3 regions of the Methylophilus sp. TWE2 genome follow, and region 3 is predicted to be linked to each of the others. Evidence: predicted binding sites of a transcription regulator. Region 3 holds the regulator's gene; each other region holds the start of a gene.
What was found. The regulator FliA, encoded in region 3, starts transcription of late flagellar genes. The targets are predictions, from matches to a motif close to CTAAAGTTNNCNNAAANNNTGCCGATANNA.
Positions count from the first base shown of each region.

Region 1 (6,080 bases), 220 kb from region 3:
TGGTCTCCCGCTTATTTGGTGACGCCTATTTAGTGCCTGGGATCAGTTCCAGTACATCGTTAATCGACATCAGGCTGGACTCAATTTCTGCGGTCCTGCCGTTTTTAAGGATTTCCATGGCCGCATTTTGCATGGCCGGATAGGCCGCACGCATCATGTGGTTGGCATAAATCACCAGATTGAAACCGCGCAAGGCCAGTTCTTCTTCCGTCACGGTGTTGTAACTGGTGGGCACACACACTAAAGGCGTCGTTGGGAACTCTGATTTGAAAATCTTGGCGAATTCAAAGACTTCGTCTGGCGTTTTCTGGCGGCTGTGAATCATGATGCCGTCTACACCCGCACCGACGTAGGCTTGTGCGCGTTGCACGGCATCGGCAATGCCTTTTTCCAGAATCAGGCTCTCGATACGCGCAATCACCATAAAATCATCGCTGACACGCGCAGCGCGCCCAGCAGCGATTTTTTCGCAGAAAGGCTCGATCTCGTCCTGCAATTGCGGTACTTCATTACCAAACAAAGAATTCTTTTTGAGGCCGATCTTGTCTTCGATGATGGTGGCAGAAATACCCAGGCGTTCCATGCTGCGCACATTGAGCTCAAAATGCTCCAGTTTGCCGCCGGTATCGGCGTCCATAATTAAAGGTTTGGTGGTGACATCAAAGATGTCATTGATATTGGATAAGCGGCTGTTGATCTCCACTGCTTCAATATCAGGTTTGCCACGCGCGGTGGAATCCGTTAATGAACTGGACCAGAATCCGTCAAACTGGCAGGTTTTGCCATTGCGCTGTGCTGTGACGTGTTCGGCAATCAATGCCGAGATCGGGTTGTGTGCCTCAATAAAGCGTGAAAGCGGTTTGACCGTCAGCAGGCGTTTCAAGGTGCGGCGACGGATATCCGGTGTGGTACCAAGGGCCTGGATCTGGCTCAACATTTCATTGGAAGACACACCGCGTGTATAAGGAATCTCGATCAGGTGGCCACCATATTCAGCCAGCGCTGCACGGGCGCGGTCACGGTAGGGCACCAAAGGACCTTCCAGCCAGTCATCACCATGCACCATGATGTCTGGTTTGTATTTGAGCAGGTTAGGCGCGTAATCCCATTCTTCCTGCGGCACGACATTCACTACACCACGAATATTGCTGACGATCTGTTTGCGCTGTTCATAGGTCAGGTAGGGCAGGCGTTTATGGTCTGCCACCGCTGCGTCTGACAAAAGGCCAATCGTCACGTCGCCATACTTCCTCGCCTGCTCAATAATATTGATATGGCCATGGTGCAGAATGTCTACAGTCATACCTACATAAACGGATGCCATGCAAAACTCCTTCATAATCTTTGCTACCTAGATATATAAGGCCTATATATAAGGTATGCGAAATGGATAGCCTGATTATGGATGGCTTTGCTTTGGAATGATTTGTAGATAAGCGCGGAAAAGGGGCCTTATATCTTATGAGAGATGGGTGGCATGAATGCTTGTTGGCTAAGGGTGTGTTTAAAAGCCGAATTAAGACTGATTCTCTGTTTAGCTCGGTTAATAGTGATGGCGTTTCTTTTTATAGAATGCATTGGTATAAACAATTTTGTGCAGTTTTTGATTAAAGGCTAAAGATTTTGGTGGAGGGGTCGTAAATAGTTTCAAGTGCATGATTGATCGAAAAAGAAATTTGCAACAAGTATTAAAGAAATTTCGCAAGCGGTCGATAACACAACTAACAACGCTAGATAGCAAACATTAAGTGGTAAATAGCGATCAACGTTGAAAGTAACATGACGATTTGACACTTAACTGGATATACGACTCTAAAGGAGATTTAACATGGCTTCAGTAATTAACACCAACCTGGCTTCATTGAACGCACAACGTAACCTGACTGCTAACCAGTCAAGCCTGAATACTTCTATTCAACGCTTGTCTTCTGGTCTGCGTATTAACAGCGCCAAAGACGACGCGGCTGGTATGGCGATTGCAACCCGTATGGACTCACAAGTTCGCGGTATGGAAGTTGCAACACGTAACGCAAACGACGCGATTTCCTTCCTGCAAACTGCAGAAGGTGGTTTGGCAAGTGCAACAGACGCATTACAACGTATGCGTGAACTGGCTGTACAGGCTGCTAACGGTTCCTACAGTTCTGGTGACCGTGCAAACCTGAATACAGAATTCGGTCAATTGAAGTCAGAACTGACTCGTTTGGGTACAGCAACCAAATTTAACGGTCAGGCAGCCTTTGGTACAGGTTACAGCTTCCAGATTGGTGCTGACAGCGGTGATACCATCAGCGTAGCTTCTGTTGCAGCGGCTTCCTTGGCTGGTTCCTTGTCTACAGCGGCGGCAGCTTCATCAGCAATTACTGCGATTGATGCACAGTTGACAACTTTGAACACTAACCGTGCGACCTTGGGTGCTTACCAGAACCGTTTCGCTTCCGTAGTGAACAACCTGGGTGTGGCTTCTGAGAACATGGCAGCTGCTAAGTCCCGTATCACTGACGCTGACTTTGCTGCAGAAACCGCCAAGATGACACGTGCACAGATTCTGCAACAAGCTGGTACTGCGATGTTGGCACAAGCTAACCAGTTACCTAACAACGTGATGTCATTACTGAGAGGTTAATTCATCCGATGGTAATGCCAAATCCACAGGCCTAGCTCCTGTGGATTTGGCCTAGGTAAAAGGAGCAGCATCATGAGTGATTCAACAGTCAGTGGTGTCGGTGGTGGATTACAGGGAATCCGGGCAGCCAGCAGTTTGAAGCTGGTTAAATATGCTGAGGCTTCCTCTGAAGGCGCTGCCGTAGATGTGAACGATAAAGCTGCACTGAGTGGTGCAGTGAAGAAGTTAAATGAGTATGTAGCCCCGGCGTTGCAAACGATAGAGTTTTCTATCGATGAGGATACCGACCGTATCATTGTGAAAGTGGTGGATACCGAAACACAACAGGTATTGCGCCAGATTCCCAATGAGGAAGTGTTGGCCATCAGTAAAACGCTGGATAAATTACGTGGGCTGGTGGTGAGACAAACAGCCTGATATCGCGTTTAAATAAAGGTTGGGAGATTAAAAATGGCATCAATTGTATCCTCTACAGGCGCATCTGGTCTGCCGATCGATTCGTTGGTCACTGCTCAAATGCAGATCGAGCAGCAGCCTCTCACCGCTATTAAAACCAAGATATCCTCTTACAACACCAAACTTTCCGCTTACAGTACCCTGAAAAGCGGATTAAGTACTTTTCAGACCGCGGTAGACAAATTAGCCACAGCAGCTAAATTCAATGCCCAAACAGTCACTGCCTCTGATAGCAACACCATCAGTGCGACTGCTGATGGAACGGGAGTCAAGGGCAACTACAGTGTGAGCGTCACGCAATTGGCAACTTCGCAGAAGCTTGCCTCTGCCGCTTACAGTAGCGCCACAGACATTATCGGTACAGGTAAGCTGACGATCTCTTTTGGTACCTACACCGCCGCTGACGGCGGTACGCCAGCTTCTTTCACCGCCAATGCCAGCAAATCAGATATCGAGATTGACATCACTTCCAGCAACAATACGCTGGCAGGGATACGCGATGCGATTAATGCCAAAAACGCCTCTGTCACCGCTTCCATCGTCAATGATGGCAGTGGCAACCGACTGGTGATTACCTCCAAGGATACCGGTGAGGTAAACAGCCTGAAGATTTCGGTGGCGGATAATGATGGTAATAATACCGATAGCACCGGCCTGTCTGCGTTGGCTTATGATCCGCTGGCAACCAGCAATAGCATGACCCAGTTGGTCGCGGCCAAGAATGCGCTGCTTACTGTAGACGGCTTGAGCATCAGCAAGTCAAGCAATACCGTTTCTGATGTCATCCAGGGCGTGACCCTGACCCTGAAAGGGGTCACCTCCACGGCCAATGCACTGAGCGTCGATACAGATACAACGACGATAGAGAGTTCGGTAAAAAGCTTCGTGGATGCCTATAATTCGCTGAATACCAGTATGCGTAACCTGACCAAGTTTGTGTCCGCGGGTTCGAGTGCCAATGGCGTGTTACTTGGCGACTCTACGGCGCGCAATATGATGGTGAAGCTTAAGTCCATGCTATCGGCCTCCTCGCCTACAGCGACGACATATAAAACCTTGTCGGATATCGGGGTGAGTATGGGCTCGGATGGCTCATTATCGCTAGACAGTACCAAATTACAAAAAGCCATCACCAATAATGTGAGTGACGTGGCCAAGCTGTTTTCACCGTCTGCCACGACGACTGACTCCCAGGTCACGTTTATGGGCAGTAAAGCCGATACGCAGTCGGGCACCTATGCGGTCAACATCACACAGCTAGGTGGAAATGGCATCAACGCGATCGGTACCATCAATGGCGTGACGGCAAATACCACAGGATCGGTGCTAACAGGCGCGGGCGGAAATGCCAGCTATGGCTTGCAAATCAGTGTGACAGGCACGGCGACAGGTAGCCGCGGCACCATTACGTTTAGCAAAGGCCTGGCAGGTGAGCTCAGCAGCGTATTGGGAGAGTGGCTGAAATCTGATGGTCCATTGACCACAAAAACAGACGGATTGAACTCTTCGATTAAAGATTTGAATAAAAAGGCCGATGATATTAATGCCAAGCTGCCTTCTATTGAAGCACGTTACCGCGCCCAGTATGCAAAGCTGGATGCCCTGCTCAGTAGTTTGCAAACCACAAGTACTAACCTGACTTCACAACTGGCTGCGATCAGCGCCAACAGTTAGTCAAAGCGGTAGTTGTCTGCAGGGAGCGATTGGCAATTGATATTAACCATGCGCTTTTAAGCAGAATACGGAGTAAAAAATGTTTGGGATGAAAAAATCAGGTGTCAATGCTTATGCCAGCGTAGGGTTGGAAACCGGTGTGGTGGATGCCAGCCCATTGAAGTTGATTGTGATGTTATATGATGGCGCCATTACTGCCTGCATTCATGCTCAACAAGCCATGGCGCAGCATGATATTGCAAAAAAAGGCCAATACCTTACCCAAGCGGTGACGATTGTAGACAGTGGTTTGCGTGCCTGCCTGGACAAGCGTGCTGGCGGTGATATTGCTCAAAAACTGGATGAGCTTTACCAATACATGACACGTAGCTTGATGGAAGCCAGCGTGCGCCAGGACGTGAAAAAAGTACAGGAAATCCAGCAATTGCTGATGGAATTAAAAGGGGCCTGGGAAGCGCTGGAGAAAACAGCGATTGCCAGACCAGCCCAGGCAGACATGGCGTTAAGCCAGATGGTTGCCCAGAAAACTCACGAATTAAAACATATGGGGCAAGCCAGCCGTCTGGCCACTGCCGGAGCTTAAGATGTCACAGGCACTGATTAATACGTATGAATCCGCTGCAAAACTGATGGAGCAGATGCTTATTGCGGCCAGGCAGAATGCCTGGGAAAAGGTGACTGAACTGGAACAATCTTACATGCTTAAGATTGAGGTAGTGAAGACACTGGAGCAGAACATGCGTCTGGCGTCTGAAAGTCTTGCACCGGAATATCATGCCCGTAAGCAAGTGCTGGTACAGAAGATCCTGGCGGATGATGCAGAAATCCGCAATCTACTGTATCCAGTGATGCACCGGATTACCGATATGATCTTTGACGCGCAGTTGCATGCGCGTATCCCACCGGATGTGACCTAGATGCTCCCCATCCCGCAAGTGATCACTCAACGTTTCATTGCCAATGAAGCAGAGAACTTGCGTGCTGTTTCTTCGATTCTGCCCGTAGAAGGCACCCAATCCGAAGCGCCTTTGTGGGAGCGCATGCGTCCCGGCATGCAATTTACCGGACTGATCGTACAAAAAGAGGCCGGTGCAGGCAAAGCCGCTGAACTGGCACAATTCAAGGTTCAAATCCAGCTTCCCAATCAACCGCCAGCGCTGGTGCAAATGCAGTTGCCCGCACATCTGGTACAACAGCAGACCTTACAGATGCAGTTTCTTGGCCTGGCGCAACAAAGTGCAGGTAAAGAGGGATTACCGCAGGTTAAATGGGGGCTGCAGCCTCATCATCCGCACAGCGGTCCAGTAAACCTGGGGCAAACAGC
Region 1 covers NZ_CP012020.1:1,856,761-1,862,840, reverse strand. Annotated here, with positions in the region: gene aepX (phosphoenolpyruvate mutase) at 26-1,324, opposite strand; gene ACJ67_RS08955 (flagellin) at 1,829-2,626, shown strand; gene ACJ67_RS08950 (flagellar protein FlaG) at 2,699-3,043, shown strand; gene fliD (flagellar filament capping protein FliD) at 3,077-4,756, shown strand; gene fliS (flagellar export chaperone FliS) at 4,836-5,339, shown strand; gene ACJ67_RS08935 (flagellar protein FliT) at 5,341-5,673, shown strand; gene ACJ67_RS08930 (flagellar hook-length control protein FliK) at 5,674-6,080, shown strand, end outside.
Region 1: ACJ67_RS08955 (flagellin) is a predicted target of FliA. The motif match lies at 1,689-1,718, and genes of this name have one in related genera.

Region 2 (6,080 bases), 200 kb from region 3:
CGGCCAACGAAGTTGAGGGCATGGAGGTATTAACCTTGCCAGCCATGTCTGATTTAATTAGCGGCCGTGTCAGCTTATCGCAGATACGCAAAATTGATGTGGAAGACTTACTGGGGCGTGATGTTGTGCAACTGGATACGCATGGCTTGAGTGCGATGCTAGCCAATAAGGTGGTGCTGGTGTCTGGGGCTGCAGGTTCGATTGGCTCTGAGCTTTGTCGCCAGATATTGAGTTTTCATCCGACCCAGTTGATTTGTCTCGATATCTCTGAATATGCCCTGTATACCCTGCAACAGGAGTTTAGCCAGTGGGAGACTGACTCTGAATTACTGTATTTGGTCGCCGACGTTAAAAATCGTGTCCGTTTGCAGCGCATATTGCAGGATCATCAGCCAGATGTGGTGCTCCATGCCGGCGCCTATAAGCATGTTCCCATGATGGAACATTTTAATGTGGTAGAAGCCCTGCAGAACAATGCTTATGGCACTTACCAAATTGCTTCTGCTTGCCAGGCAGCCAGTGTACCTACCTTTGTACTGGTCTCAACAGATAAAGCTGTGAATCCGACCAATGTCATGGGTGCTAGCAAACGTCTGGCAGAGCTTATTTGCCAAGGCCTGCAAAATAATTATTTATCCGGGACACGATTCATTACTGTGCGTTTCGGCAACGTGTTAGGCAGTAGTGGTAGCGTGATTCCAAAATTCCGCGAGCAGATTGCGCATGGCGGGCCCATCACTATTACCCACCCTGAAATCACGCGTTACTTTATGTCTATCCCCGAAGCTGCACAATTAGTGCTACAAGCTGCCACGATGGGCAAAGGTGGCGAGGTGTTTGTGCTGGACATGGGCACACCGGTCAAGATTATTGACTTGGCCCGGGACATGATCAAGTTATCCGGCCTGCAAGAGCAAGATATCCGGATTGAGTTCACCGGCTTACGCCCGGGTGAGAAGCTCTATGAAGAGTTGCTGGCTGATGACGAAAACACTTTGCCCACCAGCCATGAAAAATTGCGTATTGCGCAGGCACGCAGTGCAGATACTGTCTGGTTAACAAACTTGCTGGAATGGTTGACTACCATCCCAAATTTGCAAGAGGCCCAAATCAAGCAGGATCTGCAGCGCTGGGTAGTGGAATATCAGCCTGACACCCGTCCGGCACCAGATGTTTCCTTGCGCGGTGGCATGCTGTCATTGGATACCCTACCCTCGCCTTCATCACACATACACTGATATATTCTTCATCTTTAACTACTAAGTATATTCATGTCGTTTACAATGTAGACCTCATTGAATAAGCACTGTTCTATTTTTTCTTTATGCCTCATATCACGCTTGACAATGCCAGCCTGGCATTTGGTCATCATGCCTTGCTTGCCCAAGCATCATTCCAGTTAGATCCAGGTGAACGCGTTGGTTTGATTGGTCGCAATGGTGCCGGTAAATCCAGTTTGCTAAAAGCGATTGCCGGCACCATCAAACTTGATGAAGGCACCGTATGGCGGGCGCCTAGCGTACGCATTGTCTACGTGCCGCAAGAACCTGATCTCGATGATACTCACTCCGTATTTGAAGCCGTTGCAGAAGGTCTGGGCAGTTTGCAACAAACCATGATTGACTATCACCAGATCACGCATGAGATGAGCTTGCCAGATGCCAATATTGAGGCACTGATGGAGCGCATGCAGGCATTGCAGCATGAAATGGACGCACAAAATGGCTGGGTTGCGCAAACACGGGTGGAGACCGTACTAAGCCGCTTGAAGCTGGATGCAGATGTACTGGTTTCCACACTCTCAGGCGGTTGGCGTAAACGTGTTGCACTTGGGCGTGCGCTTGTGGCAGAGCCTGAAGTCTTGTTACTGGACGAACCGACTAACCACCTGGACCTCGAAGCCATCGAGTGGCTGGAAGATTTGTTATTAGGCTTTAATGGCAGCGTGTTGTTTATTACCCATGACCGTCGTTTTTTGGACAAGTTAGCGACACGCATTACTGAACTTGACCGCGGCAATCTGACAGACTTTGTAGGTAATTTTTCACAATATCAAATCAAAAAAGAAGAGTTACTCGCCGTTGAAGAAACGCATGCAGCAAAATTCGATAAATTTCTGGCGCAGGAAGAAGTCTGGATCCGCCAGGGGATTAAAGCGCGCCGCACTCGTAATGAAGGACGCGTGAGAAGATTAGAAGCACTCCGTTTAGACCGTGCAGCCAGACGTGAGCGCCAAGGCGATGTCAAACTCAACCTGGATGCTGGCGAACGCAGTGGAAAACTGGTTGCAGAGCTTGATCAGGTCACTAAGTCATATGGTGACAAAACACTCATCAAAGGCTTCAGCACACGTATTTTACGTGGCGATAAAATAGGATTGTTAGGACCCAACGGCATTGGAAAATCCACACTATTAAAACTCATTTTAGGGGACATAGAACCAGACAGTGGCGACATTCAGCGTGGCACAAAAGTCAACGTAGCCTATTTTGACCAGATGCGCGAGCAGTTAGATGAAGAAGCCACCTTAGCGGATACCATCAGCCCGGGCTCTGATTTTGTTGAGATTGGCAATGAACGCAAACATGTGATCAGTTACCTGGAAGACTTTCTCTTTCCACCACAACGCTCACGCTCACCTGTGAAATCACTTTCCGGTGGTGAGCGCAATCGTTTACTGTTAGCACGTCTGTTTGCGCGCCCGGCCAATGTACTTGTGTTGGATGAACCAACCAATGACCTGGATATTGATACACTGGAGTTATTGGAGACTCTGTTACAGGATTATTCGGGCACCCTTTTTCTCGTCAGCCATGACCGGGCTTTTCTAGAAAATACCGTCACTCAAGTGATTGCTTTTGAAGGAGAAGGCAAGTTAACCGAATTCGGTGGTGGATACGATGACTGGTTAAGATTCAGCCAGGCTCGCTTGAGTAAACCCGCTCCAACGCAAAAAAAATCTGCTGTGGTTGCGACGTCAAGCACACCTACACAGACAGTCACTTCCAGAAAAAACTTGAGTTTCAAGGAGCAGCGTGAGCTGGAATCGCTCCCCGCAGAAATTGAGGCATTGGAACAAGAGCAATCAGAGATTCAGGCACAATTTGCGCAAGGTGATATTTACAAACAGGCGCCAGATAAGGTCAAACAGCTACAGGACAGGCTTGATGAGATCGAAACACTGGTGCTGGAAAAAATCACGCGCTGGGAAACATTGGAGAGCTTGAGTTAGGGCCTACCTGCGGGGACTTAAAAATAAAACAGCCGAAGGATCACTTCGGCTGTTTTATTTAACGGGGACTAAACGGAATAACTGCCACGTGCGGTATCGGCACGATGTGTTTGGCCATTTTTACCGTAAAACTGTGGGGCAGCGCTCTTGCCGTTCAACGCATCCAGTTTTTCCTGGTTACGCTGAAAGTTTTTGTTAATCAAAATGCCATTGAGGCGATTGAGCTCTTTAGCCTGGACCAACTGTTGTTGGAAGCTGACCCATGCCTGCTCTAGCACAGTGCTGGATTGTTTTTTCAACCAAGCAGACATGCCCTGCTCATTAGGCTCAAACCCAGCGGCAGCAAGCGCCTCATAGCGGGCGTTGGCAGCTGCGCCCAGGGCTTGCAGCAGTTCAACGCGCTTGTCGACCATCTGCTCTATAGCATCCAGATCAGCAGACACCAGGGCGGACTGCTCAGACTGCAAATCATTCAAAAGCTGTGAAACCAGCGCTGCGTCTTTCTCAAAACTGACTTGAGAAGATAAATGATTTGCAGAAGTCATGAGGGTCACCCTTTATTGTTTGGTTGTATCAAATCTTTGACGCTCTGCAACAGGCCATCTGCCACTTTAGCGGTATCTACCGAAAAGTCACCACGCGCAATTGCAGCTTTAATTTCTTCAACCTTGTTGGCATCAAACACTTCGCCAGCTGCCAACCCGCTCTCCAGCGATTGCAACTGCACAGATGCAGAAGACAAGGTCACGTTATCTGTTGAGGCAGCAGTTGTGGATACACCTGCTGCTTTGTCGCTGCCTTTATTGGCAGTACTTTTATCCAACGTTGGCTTGTCTACGCCAACACCCAGTTTTTTAATAGAATCTGAAATGTTCATGCCGTACCTCTTCTGATTTTGAATATGTTCAGGGCTTATCACATCCATCACCCTCATTCGTTAACAGTACTATCGGCATAGTTTAAGCGAACTTTAGTGCTTAATATAGTTTTTATCGCATGTTTATAAATTTCAGACATTTTCAATTAAAAAAACGTTACCCATCTGGTTAAAAACGCACGTCAACCTTACCAGAAGACTGTGCAACGCCTTTGATAATCTGGCCACTGCTGACTTTGACATCCACCACCTGGCCGACATTCGCGGTTTGCATGGCAGTACCATCTGCAGTGATGACAAACCCGTCGCCACGGCTATTCAACTGTACTGTTTGTCCCTGTCTAATCACCGGGATCGCCTTCAGTAGCTCAGGTCTTAATACTGTGCCCAGTGGCAAATTGAGTGCAGCCTGCTTGCCATCAAGCATAGACACATCTGTAATAATCCCTGCAGGTAACTTGCTCAAATCCCCGGATTGCATGACCACATCCGTTGTTTGCACGGGTGAGCCCTGGCTTACAGGCAAGCCTGTCACGGCATATTCACCCCATACCTGAACATCAGCCTGTACATAGAGTGTCCAGGGTTTGGTTTCAGATTGCAGGCAACGGACACCGATGTGGGTTTTACCCCATAAACGGGCACCTTGCACAGTAAACCCTTCCATCAAGCCGCATTCAGCAATGCGGATACGGCTGTCCAATGGCTGGATCTCAATATTCACCTTGCCCGGATACCCTTGTGTCTGGCCCTCTACATACTGCAATACAGTTTGATATACGCGGCTGTGCATGTCACTCGCAGGAACCACTGCGCGCTGATTGGCAATGACAGCGCGGTCGGCCGATTGCACAGGTGAGCTCATCAACCATAACAGGCTGAAGATGACTGACATCAGAAGTTGGACTGGGCGTTGTTTCATGTGCACCATTCTACGCATCCGGGGCAAACTTAATTGCGGAAATAGAGAGGATTTCCTGCGTTTAATTCAAGAATCATTGTATAGGTGACAGCGTACACTAGGCATAGCTAGTAAAAGTCATGTGCGTGAACCAAGCCCGCTTAACTGGTTAACGACCGCAGATGACAAGAACTTTAGAGGTTCGAAAAAATATTCGAACAAGGCTTCAGAGTACAGCCTGGAAAGGACAAGACGATGATGAACAAACTGGACGCTTCACTGAATTTTCATCAGACCGCATTGCGCGTGCGCAATCAGCGTCAGGAGCTGTTGGCTTCCAATATTGCCAACGCGGATACACCACAATACAAGGCGCGTGATATCGACTTCAAGTCTGCCATGCAATCTGCTCTGCAGCAGAGTACTTCAGGCAAATCTGCTGCCAATGCTGGCGCGATGCAACAAACCAATACCAGCCATATGAATGGTCAGGGCAGCAACGGGTATGTGGGGAGTGCCAGCGACCCGCTGTTCCGCTCGGTGGTGCAAGGTTCTGTCGATGGCAACACGGTAGATATGGACGTAGAGCGTAATGCCTATGTGGATAACGGCATCCGCTACGAAGCCAGCCTGACCATGATCAGTGGCCAGATTAAAAAGATGCTGTCTGCCATTAACGGCCAGCAGTAATTAAAGGAGGTCTGTCATGTCTCTGTTTAACGTATTCAAAATTTCCGGCTCTGCCATGAGTGCGCAGTCCATGCGCCTGAACACCGTGGCCAGTAACCTGGCTAACGCCGACAGCGTGGTCAGTTCTGATGGCAAGCCTTACCAGTCCAAACAAGTGGTGTTCAAGGCGGTGCAGGACGCTGCTAACCAAAGCAGCACGGTTGAGGTCGACCGGGTGATTGAAGATACCAAGCCAGGCAAAATGGTCTACGACCCCAAACATCCGATGGCCAATGCCGACGGTTATATCACCATGCCTAATGTCAACGTGACTGAAGAAATGGTGAACATGATTTCAGCCTCACGCGCCTATCAAAACAACGTGGAAACCATGAATGCGG
Region 2 covers NZ_CP012020.1:1,828,065-1,834,144, forward strand. Annotated here, with positions in the region: gene ACJ67_RS08775 (nucleoside-diphosphate sugar epimerase/dehydratase) at 1-1,238, shown strand, start outside; gene ACJ67_RS08780 (ATP-binding cassette domain-containing protein) at 1,325-3,232, shown strand; gene ACJ67_RS08785 (flagella synthesis protein FlgN) at 3,301-3,777, opposite strand; gene flgM (flagellar biosynthesis anti-sigma factor FlgM) at 3,783-4,109, opposite strand; gene flgA (flagellar basal body P-ring formation chaperone FlgA) at 4,279-5,031, opposite strand; gene flgB (flagellar basal body rod protein FlgB) at 5,266-5,700, shown strand; gene flgC (flagellar basal body rod protein FlgC) at 5,717-6,080, shown strand, end outside.
Region 2: flgM (flagellar biosynthesis anti-sigma factor FlgM) is a predicted target of FliA. The motif match lies at 4,177-4,206, and genes of this name have one in related genera.

Region 3 (6,080 bases):
ATCGGCCTGATTCCAGGCATGCCTCACCTGGCGTTCCTGGGCTTGGGTGGCTTACTCGGTGGCATGGCCTATTCTGTCAAACAAAAACAAGAAAAAGCCAAACAACAGGCTATTCTGGAGCCTAAAGCAGAAGACAAGCTGGTCCCAGCCAGTGAAGCCGAAGAAGCGACCTGGAACGATGTGCTGCCTGTAGATACCATTGGACTCGAAGTGGGTTATCGTTTGATTCCACTGGTTGACAAAGGCCAGGGGGGCGAGCTGCTCAAGCGCATTAAAGGTATCCGCAAGAAATTCGCCCAGGAAATCGGCTTTTTGGCGCCTACAGTGCACATCCGTGACAACCTGACATTGAAACCGAATGCGTATCGCATCACGATGAAAGGTGTGGAAATGGCCACGGGTGAATCCAACTATAGCCAGATGCTGGCGATTGACCCAGGTGCCGTGACCGGCGAGCTGGAAGGCGCTAAAACCACCGACCCGGCTTTTGGCCTGCCAGCAGTATGGATTGAGCCTGAACGCAAAGAATATGCGCAAAGCCTGGGCTATACGGTAGTAGATGCTGGCACTGTGATTGCCACCCACCTGAACCATATCATTTCACTGAATGCCGGTGAACTGCTGGGCCGTCAGGAAGTGCAACAACTGTTAGATCATTTAGGCAAGGATTCCAACAAACTGATTGAGGAAATCGTCCCCAAAATGATCACTCTCTCCAGCCTGCAGAAAGTACTACAAAACCTGCTCAACGAAGGCGTGCATATTCGCGATATGCGCTCCATCCTGGAAACGATTGCCGACCACGCACAATATACACAGGATGCCAACGACCTGACCGCCATGGTGCGTATCAAGCTCGGCCGTGCCATTGTGCAAGACCTGTTCCCATACAGCAATGAAATTACCGCCATGACGTTGGATGGACAGCTTGAGAAAATGTTACTGCAAGCCTTGCAAAACAATCAGTCCAGCCAAAGTGTGATTGAACCTGGCATTGCCGAGAGACTGTCACAACAGACAGAAGTGGCAGCCAGACAACAAGAGCAAATGGGCCTGACGCCGGTATTACTGGTCGCTGCCCCACTACGCCAGGCTTTATCCAGATTTTTAAGAAGAACTGTCCCGCATCTCAGAGTGTTGTCACATGACGAGCTGCCAGACAACAAATCCATTCGTGTCACCAGTTTAATCGGAGCGCAATAATTATGAACATCAGAAGATTTTTTGGCAAAAATGCACGTGAAGCCTTGGCGCAAGTCAAGCAAGCATTAGGTGATGATGCCATTATTGTCGCGAACCGCAGTGTCAATGGTGGTACCGAAATCATGGCCATGCTGGAAACCGATATTGCGACTACATCGGGCCAGGCCGCAGCAGCAACATCGATGGATAACAGTCGTAGTCTGCTCGACTTTGTGACTGCCAAGGATCAGCCTCGCCAGGTAACGCCTCAGGCAAGCACTGCGCCTGCCATGCCCGCGAATGCCCAAGCAATTGAAGAAACAGCGGTACACGAATCAGCCATTATGGATATGCTGAAACAGCACAATCAACAGCAGGAACAGGCTTACCAGGTAGCCACACAAACCCTGGAAGAAAAAATGATGGGCATGATGCAGGAAATGCGGCAGATGCGCAGCCATTTTGAAACCCAGATGAGTGCCATGACCTGGCAACACCATTTGCAACACAGCCCGGCCAAATCCAAGGTGCTGAGCACTCTGCTCTCTGCCAGTTTCAGTGCTGCACTGTCGCGCCAGATTGCCGAAAAAATGCCTAACCATATTGATGTGAACAAGGCCCCAATGTGGGCGAAAGAAGTGATCAGCCGCAATCTGCATACGCTGGACGATGAAGATGCACTGCTGGACCGTGGCGGCATTTACGCCCTGGTGGGCCCAACCGGTGTGGGTAAAACCACCACCACGGCCAAGCTGGCAGCCCGTTATGTGATGAAACATGGCACGCAAAACCTGGGGCTGATCACGACAGACAGCTACCGGATTGGTGGTTACGAGCAACTGCGTATCTACGGCAAGATCCTGGGTGTCATGGTGCATGCCGTCAAAGATGAAGAGGACCTGAAAATTGCCCTGAATGAATTGAAAAACAAGCACATGATTCTGGTAGACACCGTGGGTGTCAGTCAGCGTGATCAGGCAGTGACTGAGCAGCTGTCAATGTTGAGCCGCGCCGACTCACCGATCCAGAAATTATTGTGCCTGAATGCAACCTCCACAGGCGACACTTTGACTGATGTGATGCGTAGCTACAAAAAACATGACATTGCTGGCTGTATCGTCACCAAACTGGATGAAGCCGCTGCTATCGGCAATGTGTTGGACGTGCTGATTCGCGAACGTATGCGCCTGTTCTATACCACCAGCGGGCAGCGCGTGCCTGAGGATATTGAAGTGGCAGACAAACAGGCACTGGTAGAACGCGTGTTGACACCACATCAGGCCAGCCTGCCTTATCAATATCTGGATGAAGAGTTACCCCTGGTGATATCCAGTATGATGCAAACGGCCGCACAGGAGCACTAGCATGTTTAATTACCGTGACCAAGCAGATGGTTTGCGCCGGATCATGGCCAAGTCCTCTGCCCGTATCATCAGTGTGATTGGGGCCAATGGTCAGCCTGCGACCGCCTGGATCCGCAACTTGGCCATGAGCATGCTAATGCCAGAACAGCGTTTGCTGTTGATTCATGCCCATCGCCAGCCTGCGACGCCCTACTCTTTACAGGCCATCGCAGCCAATAACAGCGCTATCAAACGTGGAATTATTAAACATCCGCAAGGGTATGATCTCAGCTGTTTGGCTGAAAATGACCTGTTAACCTCGCCTTTATCACAAGATTTAAAAACACAACTAGACGGTATAGTGAGACAACTTGCATATGACTACGATACCGTCATGATTGAAACACAGCTGGATACACAAGCGTATGACCTGACATTGCCCGTCAGCGCTGAGCATGAACTGGTGATTCAAATGGACAGAAGCGATACCGCCATCAAAGCGGCTTATGTGACCATTAAACATATCAGCCAGCAGCATGGTGACGTCCCGTTGAGCGTCGTCGTCACTGGGGCGAGTCATGATCAAGGCCAACAATACTTTATGCGTTTGAATCAGGTTTGCAAACAGTTCCTGGGCGTGACGCTTGAGTTTCTCGGCGCGATACCGGCCGATGAAACCAGATCAGCGTCAACAATGTCGGGCCACAGGGCTGACAATGCTTTACCTAATACTCACAAACCAGGCCAGACAGCATTGGCTTTTAAATCAGTGGCACATCGTCTCGAAAAGCAACGTAACACGATGCCTTCACTGGCAGTTGCCTGACGTAGAAGAGGAAAAACATGTATACCGCTAAAGGCACAACTCACAATACCGACCAGATGCTCAAACAGCATAGCGGCCTGGTCAAGAAAATGGCTTACCAGCTGAAAGCCAAACTGCCCTCATGCGTTGAGCTCGATGACTTGGTTCAAGCTGGCATGATAGGCCTGATGGATGCCATCCAGCGTTACGAAGATACGCATGGTGCACAGTTTGAAACCTATGCTTCACAGCGTGTACGCGGTGCCATGCTCGATGAATTGCGTGGTGCCGACTGGTTGCCGCGCGGCATCCGTAAAAACATGCGTGATATCGAAGTGGCCGTACAGCAACTGGAACAAAAGCTGGGACGGCCACCGACTGAATCAGAAATTGCCAAGCACATGAACTTCAGCCTCGAAGACTACTATGATGTGCTGAGCGATTGCCAGGGTCACCAGCTGATTTATTATGAAGATTTTCAGGATGACGACGGCGGCGAACATTTTCTGGACCGTTACGTCGATGACGACAGCAGTGATCCGGTGAAAGCGCTTTTGGAAAGCGACTTCCGCGAAGCTTTGATTGACTCGATTGAGCATTTGCCTGATCGTGAAAAAATGCTGATGGGCCTGTATTACGAACAGGAACTTAACCTGAAGGAAATCGGCGCAATCATGAATGTGTCGGAATCCCGCGTATGCCAGCTGCATAGCCAGGCGGTCGCACGCTTGCGCGCCTCCATGCGCGACAGGGCCTGGACCGGAGTCGCTTGATGGATTGGGGTAGCCTGGCCGGCCTCCTGATTGCCCTTTCCGGTTTGGTACTGGGTCAGGTGATTGATGGTGGTCACCTTAACTCATTGATGCAGCCGGCAGCGTTTGCGGTGGTGATGCTGGGTACAGCAGGTGCCGTACTACTGCAAACCGAGCTCAAGTCATTTATCAAAGGCCTGCGCATGTTGCGCCTGGTCTTTGTGCATCCGCACGACGACCGGAAAAAGCTCGCGATCAAAATCAACCAATGGAGTCAGCAAGCCCGCAAGGAGAGCGTGCTGTCACTGGAAAATTATATCAAGCGAGAGCAAGATCCATTTGTACGCAAGGGATTGCAGCTCCTGGTCGATGGCACCCCTGCTGACCGTATCCGTGAAGTCTGCGCCATTGATATGTATTACTATGAGATGCAAGAGCGTGAAGCCGCAAAGGTCTGGTCTGCCGCCGGTGGTTATGCCCCTACTGTCGGCATTCTTGGTGCGGTATTGGGACTGATCCATGTCATGGAAAACCTCTCTGATCCGGCGAAAATCGGGAGCGGCATTGCCGTTGCATTCGTAGCCACCATTTATGGGGTTGCCCTGGCAAACCTCGTTTTCCTGCCCATTTCAAACAAACTCAAAGGCCATATTCAGCATGAAATGTCGCGCCGCGAAATGTTGCTGAACGCCTGGGTCTCTATCGCCCGTGGCGACAACCCAAAACTGGTCAGTGAGCGTCTTGAATCATACCTGCATCTGCGGGGATCGTAATGTACAGACGCAAAAAATGGGACGATGAGGAAGAAAGCCACGAACGCTGGCTGATCTCCTATGCCGACTTTATTACCTTGCTGTTTGCTTTTTTTGTGGTGATGTATGCCACCTCAACCATCAACCTGAATAAATACCGTGCGCTTTCTGACGCGGTGGTGACGGCTTTTCAAGGCAAGCCAGGCCAGGTGACGACACTGGATGCGCAAACACAAACCAACTTGCAGAATCAGAGCTCTCTGCTTAAACCGTTGCCTTTAAGTTATTTGTACCAGGAAAAAAAGCAGCGCGACCAGGAAAAGGTTCATGCGATTGGCCAGCAACTAGCCAACACTCTTACTCCTTGGATTGAGCAGAAGTTGATTGCAGTGTACCAATCCGATCTTGGCATAGAGGTGGATATACAAAGCAGCCTGCTGTTTAATAGTCTCCAGGCCACCTATACACCACAGGCGCTGGCGGTATTGAATGCTGCCAGTGGCCAATTAAAAAATGAATATCGCACCATACAGGTAGAAGGTCACTGCGACAGGCATTTGTTTAATGGTCAGACGGATGCAGAAACCAAGCGTTGGGAACTGAGCGCAGCGCAAGCTGCACATGTGACCGCCAGCCTTGCGGGGCTAGGCATTGCCAGCAAATGGTTATCCGCAACGGGCATGGCAGAAACCAAGCCGGTTTCAAGTAGTGACAACGAGTTTGCCCAGGCGCTGAATAGTCGCATTACCCTGCGGATTTTAACGGCAGAAAGTAGTACACAGCAGAGTAGCAATATCGCGAACAGGCAAGAGATACAGCCAGCGATAACGCCCTCCCCGGCCTTGTCTGCGACTGAGCCACAAGTCTCGCCCGCGCAAGCCACGCCTTAAGTCAGTCTCACTTGCAACCATTCGCTAAATGCTTCTATCGGCATCGGTTTGCCGAATAAAAAGCCTTGATAACGACGGCAACCGTTATTCGATAACAACTCCAACTGTGCTTGCGTCTCAACACCTTCGGCAATCACATTGAGGTACATGCTTTGTGCCATCGCAATAATTGTACGCACAATGGTGCGGTCGTGACTGTCAGTGACGAGGTCATGCACAAACGAACGGTCGATTTTAAGCTGGTACAGCGGGAGTTTCTTCAGGTATTGCAAAGAAGAATAACCCGTTCCAAAATCGTCTAATGAAAACTGTATGCCCAGCTGGCTAAGTTCTTCCATAATCAACACAGCATCGTC
Region 3 covers NZ_CP012020.1:1,632,750-1,638,829, forward strand. Annotated here, with positions in the region: gene flhA (flagellar biosynthesis protein FlhA) at 1-1,203, shown strand, start outside; gene flhF (flagellar biosynthesis protein FlhF) at 1,206-2,546, shown strand; gene ACJ67_RS07885 (hypothetical protein) at 2,548-3,351, shown strand; gene ACJ67_RS07890 (RNA polymerase sigma factor FliA) at 3,369-4,103, shown strand; gene ACJ67_RS07895 (flagellar motor protein) at 4,103-4,855, shown strand; gene ACJ67_RS07900 (flagellar motor protein MotB) at 4,855-5,724, shown strand; gene ACJ67_RS07905 (bifunctional diguanylate cyclase/phosphodiesterase) at 5,721-6,080, opposite strand, start outside.